3 regions of the Paenarthrobacter sp. NPDC089307 genome follow, and region 2 is predicted to be linked to each of the others. Evidence: riboswitches for the same ligand, from Rfam matches in the RefSeq annotation. Region 2 holds a riboswitch; each other region holds the start of a gene.
The links. Region 2 has a riboswitch for glycine ahead of gcvP (aminomethyl-transferring glycine dehydrogenase). Riboswitches for the same ligand answer to the same signal wherever they lie in the genome.
Positions count from the first base shown of each region.

Region 1: linked by a shared signal. The riboswitch ahead of cycA (D-serine/D-alanine/glycine transporter) and the one ahead of gcvP (aminomethyl-transferring glycine dehydrogenase) in region 2 are both predicted to bind glycine.
Region 3: linked by a shared signal. The riboswitch ahead of gcvP (aminomethyl-transferring glycine dehydrogenase) and the one ahead of gcvP (aminomethyl-transferring glycine dehydrogenase) in region 2 are both predicted to bind glycine.

Region 1 covers NZ_JBFBHE010000005.1:53,194-57,356, forward strand. Annotated here, with positions in the region: gene cycA (D-serine/D-alanine/glycine transporter) at 1-1,430, opposite strand, end outside; glycine riboswitch at 1,575-1,673, opposite strand; gene AB0N72_RS13120 (FAD/NAD(P)-binding protein) at 1,749-3,683, opposite strand; gene AB0N72_RS13125 (prolyl oligopeptidase family serine peptidase) at 3,745-4,163, shown strand, end outside.
Region 2 covers NZ_JBFBHE010000003.1:203,612-207,774, forward strand. Annotated here, with positions in the region: gene gcvP (aminomethyl-transferring glycine dehydrogenase) at 1-1,231, opposite strand, end outside; glycine riboswitch at 1,381-1,479, opposite strand; gene AB0N72_RS08495 (PucR family transcriptional regulator ligand-binding domain-containing protein) at 1,554-3,065, opposite strand; gene speB (agmatinase) at 3,231-4,163, shown strand, end outside.
Region 3 covers NZ_JBFBHE010000002.1:701,567-705,729, reverse strand. Annotated here, with positions in the region: gene AB0N72_RS07115 (MFS transporter) at 1-216, opposite strand, end outside; gene AB0N72_RS07110 (TetR/AcrR family transcriptional regulator) at 290-829, shown strand; glycine riboswitch at 923-1,020, shown strand; gene gcvP (aminomethyl-transferring glycine dehydrogenase) at 1,201-4,047, shown strand; gene gcvT (glycine cleavage system aminomethyltransferase GcvT) at 4,060-4,163, shown strand, end outside.

The sequences.
Region 1 (4,163 bases), on a different contig from region 2:
CGCTCGGCATCGCGCTGCAGCTCCGCCTGGAACGCCGCATAACGGGCCAGGTGTGTTGGACGGCGCCGGATCAAGAACCATGCGACGCCCAGGATGACGAACCATAGGGGCGTGGCAAGCAAAGCAAGCAGGGTGTCAGGCTGGGTGGTCAGCGCCCACAGCACGAAAGCGAAGAACGCGAACACCACCCACACCATCGCCACGCCACCTGGCATCTTGAACGCCGATGCGTCGTGCAGGTGCGGCCTGCGCTTCCGGAAGGCCAGGTAGCTTGCCAGGATGATCGACCAGACGAACACAAAGCAGACCGCGGACACGGTGGTCACCATGTCGAACGCCTTGCCAACGTCCTGGCCGGCATACATCAGTACGACGCCGGACAGCAGCAGGACGCACGAGAGGAACAGTGCGTTGCGGGGTACTTTGCGTCCGGAGAGGGCACCGAACACCTTGGGCGCGTCACCCTCCTGCGCGAGCCCGAACACCATGCGCGAGGTGGAGTAGATGCCCGAGTTGGCCGAGGACATGGCTGACGTCAACACCACCAGGTTCACGATGGTGGCTGCTGCGCCGAGGCCGGCCAGGGAGAACATGGCAATAAAGGGGCTGTGGCCGGCGGCGAACTGGGTCCAGGGCGTGACGGACATGAGGATGATGAGCGCACCCACGTAGAAGAGAAGCACACGGATGGGGATGGAGTTGATGGCCTTGGGGAGGTTCTTCTCCGGGTCCTTGGCTTCAGCGGCGGTGGTGCCCACCAGTTCGATGCCTACGAACGCGAACACCGCGATCTGGAAACCAGCCACGGAGCCCATGGACTCGTTCGGGAAGAAACCGCCGTGGCTCCACAGGTTGGTGAAGCTGGCCGGGCCGGCATCGGACTGGAATCCACTGAAGATCATGAACAGGCCCACGATAATGAGCGCTGCGATGGCCACGATCTTGATGAGTGCGAACCAGAATTCGGTCTCACCGAAGGCTTTGACGGTTGCCAGGTTCAGGAGCAGGAGGATCCCGATGGTGATCAGGCCCGGTACCCACAGGGGAAGGGAGGGCCATAGTTCCTGCGAATATCCGGCGATGGCGATCACATCTGCGATGCCGGTGATGACCCAGCAGAACCAGTAGGTCCAGCCGGTGAAGAACCCGGCCCAGGGGCCCAGGAGGTCTGCTGCGAAGTCGCTGAAGGATTTGTAATTCAGGTTGCTTAGCAGCAGTTCGCCCATGGCCCGCATGACGAAGAACAGCATGAAGCCGATGATCATGTACACGAAGATGACGGATGGGCCGGCCGCGGATATGGTTTTGCCCGAGCCCATGAAGAGGCCGGTGCCAATTGCTCCGCCGATGGCGATGAGCTGGATGTGGCGGTTGCTGAGCTGGCGCTCGAGATGGGGTGATTCGGCGCCAGTGGGAGGATGAATCGTCAAAGGAACTCCGTCGTTCAGGCGGCACAAGGTGCCACATTGATTCGGGTTCCTCCCCGCTCTGTAGGTAGACCTGAGAGTTTCCGCAGGCATGGGCCTGCTTGCACCTTCGGTGAGCCCGGTTGTCGGACTGCTTTCCAGAGTTGCCTAACCGCGGCGGTACATGGGCCTGAGAGATTCCTGGGGAGGGTTTGCTCCTACGGCGCCTGTCGAAATGTACCGGCAGGACTCTCCCGCCGCAGATCATAAGCGTGCACCACCCTATCCGGTGATGCAGCTCACACAGTAACGAAGGCTGGCAGGCCGCGCAACCCCAACGGCCTAGAGGCCCAGGATGCTACGGGCGATCTCGTCAGCATCCCGGAGGGTCCGCTGACCACTGGCATAGGCGGGTCCTGACCGCGGACGGGCCTCCGCTGCGATGGCATTTCCCCACTGCGAGGCGGACAACTGTAGGCCCAGGACATACATGCTTTCTGTGACGGATCCGTTGGCCGCTTTGGGACGGTACGGGTGCGGCTCGACGTCAAGGCCCGTGGTCTGCATCGGCGTCCCCTCCACACTCATCATGATCTTGGTTCGCACCAAGCCATCGGCCATGAGCTGCTCAAGCAGCGGAGAGATGTTGATGCCCACCCTGTTCGCAGGCGACATCGCCTCGATCAGGGTCCGCGCCTCCGCGGGCCCTTCGTGCACCCACGGGGAGGCGGCCCGGAACACCCTGGAGCCACGGTCCACGCTGAACTTGGGGTCCGGTCCAACAAAACTTACGACGCCGGCACGCGCCAGGGCGGCCAGCTGCTCCGAACGCAGCGCGGGAGGGCCGCTGGCCAATCCTTCGACGAACGACTCGAACCAGCCCCGCAACCCTGCCAGCCATGACTCGTCAGTGATGCCGCCGTCAGCCACCACGGTCTTGAGGATGGCCCTGCCGGTGTGGAGCGCACCGATGGCCATTTTCACGGGGTCGGCTTCCCCAAGCGCCGAGCGCCGCGCGTCATCGTCCAGATACGCGGTGACCGCTGCATCCAGTTCACGCCGCGAAGCGAACGTCCGGCCCGCCAGCGGCGACGCCAGCCCGCGAAGGTTCAAACGCCGTGAAGTGACCACGTGTTTTTCAACAAGGACCTCCACATCGCTTTCCCAGTTCGCGGTGGTGTGGGCATGCGGTTGGAGCGCGTCTTCGAGGTCTGCCAGGAACTGCGCCGGGTCCTTGATCGCGGCGGGCTGGGACCGGGACAGCGTTGAATAGTAGGCCCACAACGCATCCCGGTGCAGTAACGGCCAGAGGTCATGGTCAAAGCCGGGCTGGATGCCTGCTGCCCGGAAGCGGTCCACGGCGTCCTCGGTCAGGTAGCGCATGGTGATACTGCGGGGGTAATAGCCGTCCAACCCAGCTTTGGCGCGGTACGGAGTGCCCCTGCGGGAAGCCGCGATGATCCTGGGCTCCCGGCCAGATGCCCGGTACTCCAGCACCCCGGCCCCGGGCGCGCCGGCCTCCACGAACTTGCCTCCGCGGCCCTCGGTCAGCTGGCCCATGACGTCAAAGAAGTTCAAGCCCATGCCGCGGACAAGAACGGGCTCGTTGTCCGGCACTTCGCTCCAGTCAACGTCGGCCGGCGGGGCTGGCGGAAAGTAGAGCAGGCCCAGTTCGTCCGCGGCGCGTTTGAAGGCCTTCTGCTCAGGATTCAGCCGTGACTCGATGTGGCCCAACGCCAGCACCACGGAACCGACGGTGAGCGTCGCGCCGTTGGCGAGTTCGACGTCGAACATCCCGCCTGCCGGACGCGCCGCCACGGCGAGCGTTTCATGGAAGGTGACCTCGACGCCGTCGGGCAGCCGGTCCAGCAGCTCCGCCAGGGTCTGCCGCAAGTAGCGCCCGTAGAGCGCGCGGCTGGGGAAGTCGTGGGAGTCCAGGGTGGCCAGCTCGGCCTTCTCTGCGTCGTTCAGGCCCATGCCATCCCGACGCCGGGCCTCGCGCCACTGATCGAAGGAACCGCCCGCAAGTGGCGCTGCCAACCCGGGCTCCTCCGGTATCAGCGTGGGATAGAACGACTGGGTGTTCATCAGGTACAAGCGCGACTGCTCCGGCTGCCACACATGGCCGGCACCGGCGGGATATGGATCCACGACATGGATGTGCAGGGACCCCCCTGCGCCGTCCGCAACCCAGTTCGCGAGCAACCGCTCAAGGACACTGGTGCCCCGGGGGCCGGCCCCAATAAGGGCAACACGGTTGGTTTGCGATTTAGCCACGTTCAAAGCCTAGCTTCTGAGTGACTTGCTTACGGTCGAACAGTGTTGCTTGGATGGGGCGATGACCACCACAGCAGCTGATCAGTCGCCACTTCCCGAGAATGAGACCGAGCCGGCTTCCGGGCTGGCTTCCTCGCCAGCTTCCGGGCCGCGCCACGCAGCGGAAATCGCGCCTGAACCCACGGACGAGAATGCCTGGCTGGAGGACATCCACGGCGAGGAGCAGTTGGCGTGGGTCCGGGAACAGAACGCCCGCACCGAAGAGTTGCTGGAAGACGCCGACTACGCGGAGGTGGAATCCGGCATCCTGGAAGTCCTGGATTCCACGGACCGGATCGCCATGGTCAACAAACGCGGCGATTTCTACTACAACTTCTGGAAGGACCAGGAGCACCCCAAAGGCCTCTGGCGGCGCACCACATGGGAGAGCTACCTCAGGGACGAGCCCGAGTGGGACGTGCTGCTGGACATTGACGCGCT
Region 2 (4,163 bases):
TGATGCCGCGTGCTTCGGCCGCGGAGATGACCTTGTCGGCCTTGCCGGGGACGCGGACGGTGAGCGTGTCGAAGAAGGACCCGGACACAAGTTCGCGGCCCGCCTTCTGCAACGCGGTGGCCAGGACACGGGCGTGACCGTGGACGGTTTCGGCGATCGCCTTCAGGCCTTCGGGACCGTGGTAAACGGCGTACATCGACGCCACGATCGCGAGCAAAGCCTGGGCCGTGCAGATGTTGGACGTGGCCTTTTCGCGGCGGATGTGCTGCTCGCGGGTCTGGAGCGCCAAGCGGTACGCCGGAACGCCGGCGTTGTCCTTGGAAACGCCGACGATGCGGCCCGGGAGCGTGCGCTCCATGCCTTCGCGCACGGCCATGTAAGCGGCGTGAGGGCCACCGAAGAACAGCGGAACACCGAAACGCTGCGCGGTTCCGACGGCGATATCCGCGCCTTGCTCGCCCGGGGGCGTGATGAGCGTGAGTGCCAGCAGATCGGCTGCGACTGTGACCAAGGCACCGCGCTCCTTCGCTGCAGCGATCACGGGAGCGTGGTTAAAGACCCGGCCCGAAACGCCGGGTTGCTGCAGGACGATACCGTTGATGTCGCCGTCGGGCAGTCCGGCCGAAAGGTCGGCGACCAGAACCTCGAAGCCGAGTGCCTCGGCGCGGCCCCGCACAATGGCGATGGTCTGCGGGAGGAGGTCCGCGTCCAGGACAGTCTTGCCGTCTTTGGCAGTCTTGTTCTTATTGGCCCTGCGCATCAGGAGCACGGCCTCGGCCACAGCGGTGGCTTCATCCAGCAACGAGGCGTTGGCTACGGGCAGGCCAGTGAGGTCCTGCACCATGGTCTGGAAGTTGAGCAGCGCTTCGAGGCGGCCCTGGGAAATTTCGGGCTGGTACGGCGTGTAGGCCGTGTACCAGGCCGGAGCTTCAAGGATGTTGCGGCGGATGACCGGCGGGGTGACGGTGTCGTAGTAGCCCTGGCCGATCATCTGGACAGCGGTCTTGTTCTTCGAGGCCAGCTTGCGCAGCTCGGTAAGGACCTGGGTCTCGCTCAGCGCCGCCGAAAGGGTCAGCGGCGAGGACTGGCGGATGGAATCGGGGACGGCTACGTCCACCAGGCCGTCGACAGAGTCGTAGCCGATGGCCTTGAGCATGGTGTCAACATCGGCCTGGCGCCGGGCGCCGATGTGCCGGTCCGCGAAAGCGGTGGGGGTTGATTGAACAGTCAAGAGGAACTCCATGATTCAGGCGCCCAGTGAGCGCCACGATGATGTGGTGTTCCTCCCCGCTCTGTATTGGACCTGAGAGATTCCGCAGGAATGGTTGCCTGCTTGCACCGTCGGTGAGCCCGGTTACCCGGGCTGCTTTCCAGAGTTGCCTAACCGCGGCGGTACATGGGCCTGAGAGATTCCTGGGGAGGATTTGCTCCTACGGCGCCTGACTGGATGTACCGGCAGGACTCTCCCGCCGCAGATCAAAAGCGTTGCGCCACCTCAGTGACACGCTTCACACCATAGCGGGTAGTTTCGAAAAAGCGCAAGCAAGGCAGGGCTACTGATGCATCGCCTCATGGATTTGGAGCGCGAACCACAACTGCGCCACCGTGGACGTCTCGCCCATGTCCAGGCCCGTCAATTCACCGATTTTCCGCATCCTGTAGATGATTGTTTGCCGGTGCGCGAACAGGGCAGCGGCTGTCTTTTGCCAGGACCGCTGGGAGTCCAGGTAGGTCCTCAACGTGACCAAGAGATCTCCGTCCTGGCTTTGCTCGTAATCGAAAATCGGACCCAAAAGACGCCGGACCAACGCCGTTCCTTCCTCGAAGCCGGTCAGTCCGAGCCACGATGGGCCTTGGGCGTAACGTGCCAGCCGCAGCTTGTTAGCGCGAGCAGATCCTAGCGCCCAGAGGGACTCCTGGAGGGCCCTTTGGATACTGGCAACAGCACCCACCGCGCTGATTCCGATCACGGCATCCGGACCCGCGCAATGCACCAGGACATCATCAGGCACGTCGGCCGGAACCACCACGTGGAGCCTGTTGTTCCGCTTCAAGGACGCCGACGCAACCCCGTGCCTCCACAGTTCGACGTGGACGTTCGCCAGCCGGTCGCCGTCGGTTGCTGCCTGGGAACCATCCCCGGACATGGTGACCAGCAGGAAATCCTGGGCCGCAATTCCAAAGCCGGACAGCCGGCTCTCCATCTCCGCCACGCCCAAGCGGCCGTCCATCGCCTGCAGCAGGAACTCGCCGGCCAACCTGTGACGGCTTTCGAGCGACAGCACTATCCGTGAAAGCTGCAGTCCCAGCACGGTTGCGGCGTGAAGGAGCACGACGGCGTCCGGGTGCGGTTCGCTGTTGGGCAGCACAACCATGAGCGCGCTGGCGTGGGTGGGTATGTCCATGGTCAGCACGTGCCTGCCCCTGATCCGATGCCATTGGAAATTCTTCCCGGCAGGAGTTGCGTGGCCGGACAACGGAGCCCAGGCATCGGTGAGGAACTGCGGCAGGGCCTCCCCGTCCGGATGCCAAGGATGGAGGCAGCGGCGGTCCACAACGAACAGTTGCGCATCAAGCTCCGTGGCGAGCCGCTGGACCAGGCTCTGCCAGTGGTCCTCCGAGGCGCCGGCCGTCCTCAGCAGGTCATAGACCCGCGCGGTTTGGCGCAATCGTCGTGATTCTTCGAGCAGGGAGGACTCCGCTACCGAGCGCGCAATGGCGATGAACGGCAGCGGATACGGGATGTTGATCAGGGGCAGCGGCAGCTGCTCGCATGCCGCCAGGAACTCCGGCGTGAGGGGCGGCGCGTGCATCTTCTCCCCGATCGCCAGGGCGCTGGCTCCGCTGTCCATGAGGGCCTCGGCGAGCGCCACCTGGCCTTCCGGGTCGGCGGGAACGGACAGGCCATTGGTCATCATGAGCTCCCCGCCGGTCACCCATTCCCAGAGCCGGGGCAGGTCCGAGGTGTGGGCCCAGGTGATGCGATTGTCCAGGCCGGCCTGCCCTGCCAGGAGGGTGAGTCCGAGCTGCGGTTCGGCTACGAGTTCGGCCACCGTGATCGCCATGGGATGCTCCGTTTTCTGCGTGTTTCCGGGCTGGTTAGACATTCGTCTAAATGGCTCGGCCATTTGTAGTCAATGTAGCGCTTTCGGGAGTGATGCGCGTCACCAACAATGGAATTACTTAGTTCCCGCTCAACGGCGAGCACCCCTCACCCCAAGGACTCTTCAATGACAACGCACAAGCCCATCGGCCCTGTGGACGCAACCAAGGTCCCCCGGTATGCAGGCCTGGGCACCTTCGCCCGCCTCCCCCAGATCGACCGCGTTCCGGACTACGACATCGCCATCGTCGGCGTACCGTTCGACGGCGGGACCTCCTTCCGTCCCGGGGCCCGTTTTGGTCCTGCCGCCGTTCGTGAAGCCTCGCGGCTCCTGCGCCCCGGCTACCACCCGGAGCTCGACGTCGAGCCTGTGTACGAAGCCCAGGTTGTGGATGCCGGCGACATCGCCTGCACTCCTTACGACATCACCCGGGCGGTCCGCGAGATCGAGGAGCAGGCGTTGCCCCTCATCAGTGAGGACAAGCGGCTCATTTCCATCGGCGGCGACCATACGATTGCCTTGCCCATGCTCCGGGCGTTGAACAAGGTCCATGGCCCGGTGGCATTGCTCCACTTCGATGCCCACTTGGATACTTGGGATACCTACTTCGACCAGCCCATCACGCACGGAACCATTTTCCGCCGCGCCTTCGAGGAGGGCCTCCTTGTGGAGGACAAGTCGATGCACGTGGGAATCCGGGGCCCGGTCTATGACCGCAACGATTTCCTCCGCGACCACGAGTTCGGGTTCCAGATCATCCGCTGCTCGGACCTGGACGTCATCGGCGTCCCGACGGCCATCCAGCGCGTGAAGGACAGGCTGGGCGACACCCCGGTCTATGTGTCCATCGACATCGATGTCCTGGACCCGGCCTTCGCGCCCGGCACCGGCACCCCGGAGATGGGCGGGCTCCACTCCCGCGAACTCCTGGCGCTGCTCCGCGGACTGGACGGCATCGACATCGTGGGCGCCGACGTCGTGGAAGTCGCTCCCGCCTACGACCATGCCGACATCACCACCGTTGCGGCGGCCACGTTGGTCTTCGATCTCCTGGGGCTG
Region 3 (4,163 bases), on a different contig from region 2:
CGGGTAGGCGTCAACGATCCAGAGCAGCTGGATACCGCCCACGTCCAGGGAGCGGGCGATCTCGGGCAGGGCAAAGGTGAGCGCGGTGTTGTCGACGGCCACCAGCAGTACCGGGAACATCAGGAGCGCCAGGGCCGTCCAGTCGCGCCACGGTGCTGCCTGACCCAAGGAGGGGCGGGCGGAACGGGGTGCTTGTGTTGAGGACGGCGATAACATGCAACTTACTGTACCGTCTGGACGGTACAGTTACAAATTCAAACCCCCCAAGTCTTTAGGGAATGATGTACACATGCCACGAAAACCAGTTGCCCGGGACGCCGTCCTGGATGCCTTCGAAGCCCTCCTTATTGAGGTGGGGGAGCGTGCGGCCACGCTTGACGCCGTAGCGAAACGGGCAGGAGTCTCCAAAGGAGGGCTGCTGTATCACTTTCCCAACAAGGAATCGCTGATCAGCGCCCTGCTGGAACGCTTGGATGAGTTGGCCCAGGCGGACATAGAAAAGATGAAGACTGCGCCCGATGGCAGCGCTGCTTACTTCATTCGGACCTCCTTGTGGGCCGATACCCCCATGGACCGGGCCTTCGTGGCCGCCACCAGGCTGGCTGAAGTAGCGCATGAGGAAACCCGACGCAGGTTTGCCGGCATCCAGCAACAGTGGCTGGACGTACTGGCCCAGGACGTGGGCCCGGAGATCGCCAAAGCCGTCAGCTACATGGGCGATGGCCTGTACTTCAACGCGATGTTTGAGGGCGGCCAGGGCGTCGGCACGGCAGCGCGGGAGGCCGACGTCGAGATCCTTCTGGGCGTCCTGGACCGTCTCCGCAAGTGAGGCTTTATCCATTTGCCGCAGCGGCCCGCACGTAGGACAATTAACGCTTGTGGCGTGCCCAACAACGCGCCCAAGTACAACTGAACATGCCTTCGATCTGCGGCGGGAGAGTCCTGCAGGCACGTGATGCAGGCGCCGTAGGAGCAAACCCTCCCCAGGAATCTCTCAGGCCCACGCACCGCCGCGGCGAGGCAACTCTGGAAAGCAGCAGGCACTCCGCCCAACCGGGTGAAGGGGCGCTGTGCTCACCGACGGTGCAAGCGATTTGTCGTGCAGACAACGCGCGGAAACTCTCAGGTCCAATACAGAGCGGGGAGGAACCCGAGCCGCTGTGGCGTACCCAAACGCCGCCCAAGTATTGGAGTTCCTTCGTGACGGTTAGTTCTGCCTCCACCACCTTCGTCGATCGGCATATCGGCGCACGCCGCCAGGCCGACATTGACACCATGCTCAAGTCTGTCGGCTACGACACCGTTGACTCGCTGGTCGACACCGCCGTTCCGAACGATATCCGGCAGGACGTTGCCCTGACCCTGCAGGACGCCCTTTCGGAGGTTGAGGTCCTCGCAGAGCTTCGCAAGCTCGCTTCCAAAAACAAGACGGCCGTACAGATGATCGGCCAGGGCTACTTCGACACGATCACCCCGCCGGTCATCCGCCGAAACATCCTCGAATCCCCGGCCTGGTACACCGCGTACACGCCGTACCAGCCGGAAATCTCGCAGGGCCGCCTCGAGGCCCTCCTGAACTTCCAGACCATGGTCCAGGACCTCGTCGGCCTGCCGATTGCCAACGCTTCCCTGCTGGATGAAGCCACTGCTGTAGCCGAGGCCGTGCTGATGATGCGCAGGGCGAATAAGAACAAGTCCGCCCAGGACGGCAAGACCGTCCTCGACGCCGACTGCCTCCCGCAGACCATCGCCATCGTGAAGGGCCGCGCCGAGGCACTCGGCTTCGAGGTTGAGGTCGCGGACCTGTCCCTCGGCCTTCCGGAAGGTGCCATCAACGGCGTCGTCCTCCAGCAGCCCGGCGTGTCCGGCCACGTGTTCGACCACTCTGCGGTCATCGCCGACGCCAAGGAACGCGGCGCGCTGGTCACCGTTGCTGCCGACCTCCTGTCGCTGACGCTCATCACCCCTCCCGGCGAGCAGGGTGCCGACATCGCAGTCGGTTCCGCGCAGCGCTTGGGCGTCCCGCTGTTCTTCGGCGGCCCGCACGCCGCCTACATGGCAGTCCAAAAGGGCCTCGAGCGTTCCATGCCGGGCCGCTTGGTGGGCGTTTCCAAGGACGACGCCGGTGTCCCCGCCTACCGCTTGGCGCTGCAGACCCGCGAGCAGCACATCCGCCGCGAGAAGGCCACATCCAACATCTGTACTGCGCAAGCGTTGCTCGCCATCGTTGCCTCGATGTACGCGGTCTACCACGGTCCCGAGGGCCTGAAGGCAATCGCCGAGACCGCCCACAGCCACGCCCGCACCCTCGCCGCTTCCCTGAAGGCTGCCGGCGTCGAGGTCCTGCATGGCTCGTTCTTCGACACCATCACGGTGCGCGTGCCCGGCGAGGCCGCCTCTCTTGTGGCTGCGGCCGAAGCGCGCGGCATCAACCTGCGCGGCATCGACGCTGATTTGGTGGGCATTTCCGTTGACGAGACGACGACGGCGGCGGTAATCGCCGAGGTTGCCTCGGTGTTCGGTGCCACCGTGGTTGACTCCGTTGAGGGCTTTGCTCTCGAAGGTTCCGTTGAGCGCACCAGTGAATTCATGCAGCACCCGGTGTTCAACACGCACCGCTCCGAGACCCAGCTCCTGCGCTACATCCGCAAGCTCTCGGACCGGGACCTCGCACTGGACCGCACCATGATCCCGCTGGGCTCCTGCACCATGAAGCTCAATGCCACTGCAGAGATGGAAGCCATCTCCTGGCCGGAGTTCGCTTCTATCCACCCGTTCGCTCCGGATTCCCAGACCGAGGGCTGGCGTGAACTCATCAGCGACCTCGAAGCCCAGCTGACCGAAATCACAGGCTACGACCAGGTCTCCATCCAGCCCAACGCCGGTTCCCAGGGCGAGCTCGCCGGTTTGCTCGCGATCCGCGGCTACCACCTCTCCAACGGCGATGACCAGCGCAACGTTTGCCTGATCCCGGCATCCGCGCACGGCACCAACGCTGCCTCGGCTGTGCTGGCCGGCATGAAGGTTGTTGTTGTGGCCACTGCACCTGATGGCACCATCGACCACGTTGACCTGAAGGCCAAGATCGAAGCCCACCGCGACGCACTCTCGGCCATCATGATCACCTACCCGTCCACGCACGGTGTCTACGATGCCGACGTTCGCGAAGTGTGCGACGCCATCCACGAGGCCGGTGGCCAGGTGTACATCGACGGCGCCAACCTCAACGCACTGGTCGGCCTGGCCCAGCCGGGCAAGTTCGGCGGCGACGTCTCGCACCTGAACCTGCACAAGACCTTCTGCATCCCGCACGGCGGTGGCGGACCCGGTGTTGGCCCGGTTGCTGCCAAGGCACACCTGGCACCGTTCATGCCCGGCGACGCAGCATCCTGGACCGAAGGCAACGACGTCCCGATCTCGGCATCGCGTTTCGGTTCCGCCGGTGTCCTTCCGATCTCCTGGGCCTACGTGAAGCTCATGGGCGGCAAGGGCCTCACCGAAGCCACCAAGTCCGCGTTGCTTGCTGCGAACTACATCGCATCCCGCCTCAACGACCACTTCCCGGTCCTGTACACGGGCGAAGGCGGACTCGTGGCCCACGAGTGCATCCTGGACCTGCGTGAACTGACGGCCAAGACCGGCGTCACGGCCGAGGACGTTGCCAAGCGCCTCATCGACTTCGGCTTCCACGCACCCACGCTGGCGTTCCCGGTGGCGGGCACGCTCATGGTGGAGCCCACGGAATCCGAGGACCTCGTGGAGATCGACCGCTTCATCGAGGCCATGATCACCATCCGCAAGGAAATCGACCAGGTTTCCGCCGGCGACTTCTCCGTGCAGGACTCCCCGCTCCGCCGCGCGCCCCACACGGCTGCCGCCGTCGTAAGTTCTGACTGGGACCGTGCGTACCCGCGCGAGCAGGCCGCCTTCCCGGTCCACCACCTCAAGCAGGACAAGTACTTCCCGCCGGTGGGCCGCATCGATGGCGCAGCTGGAGACCGCAACCTGGTTTGCTCCTGCCCTCCGATCGAAGACTTCGAAAACTAAGGGGTTCCTGCAATGACTGAGAACTACACCGCACTTTACGAAGAGCACAAGAAGCTCGGCGCGTCCTTCACCGATTTCGGGGGCTGGCAGATGCCGCTCAAGTACTCCTCCGAATT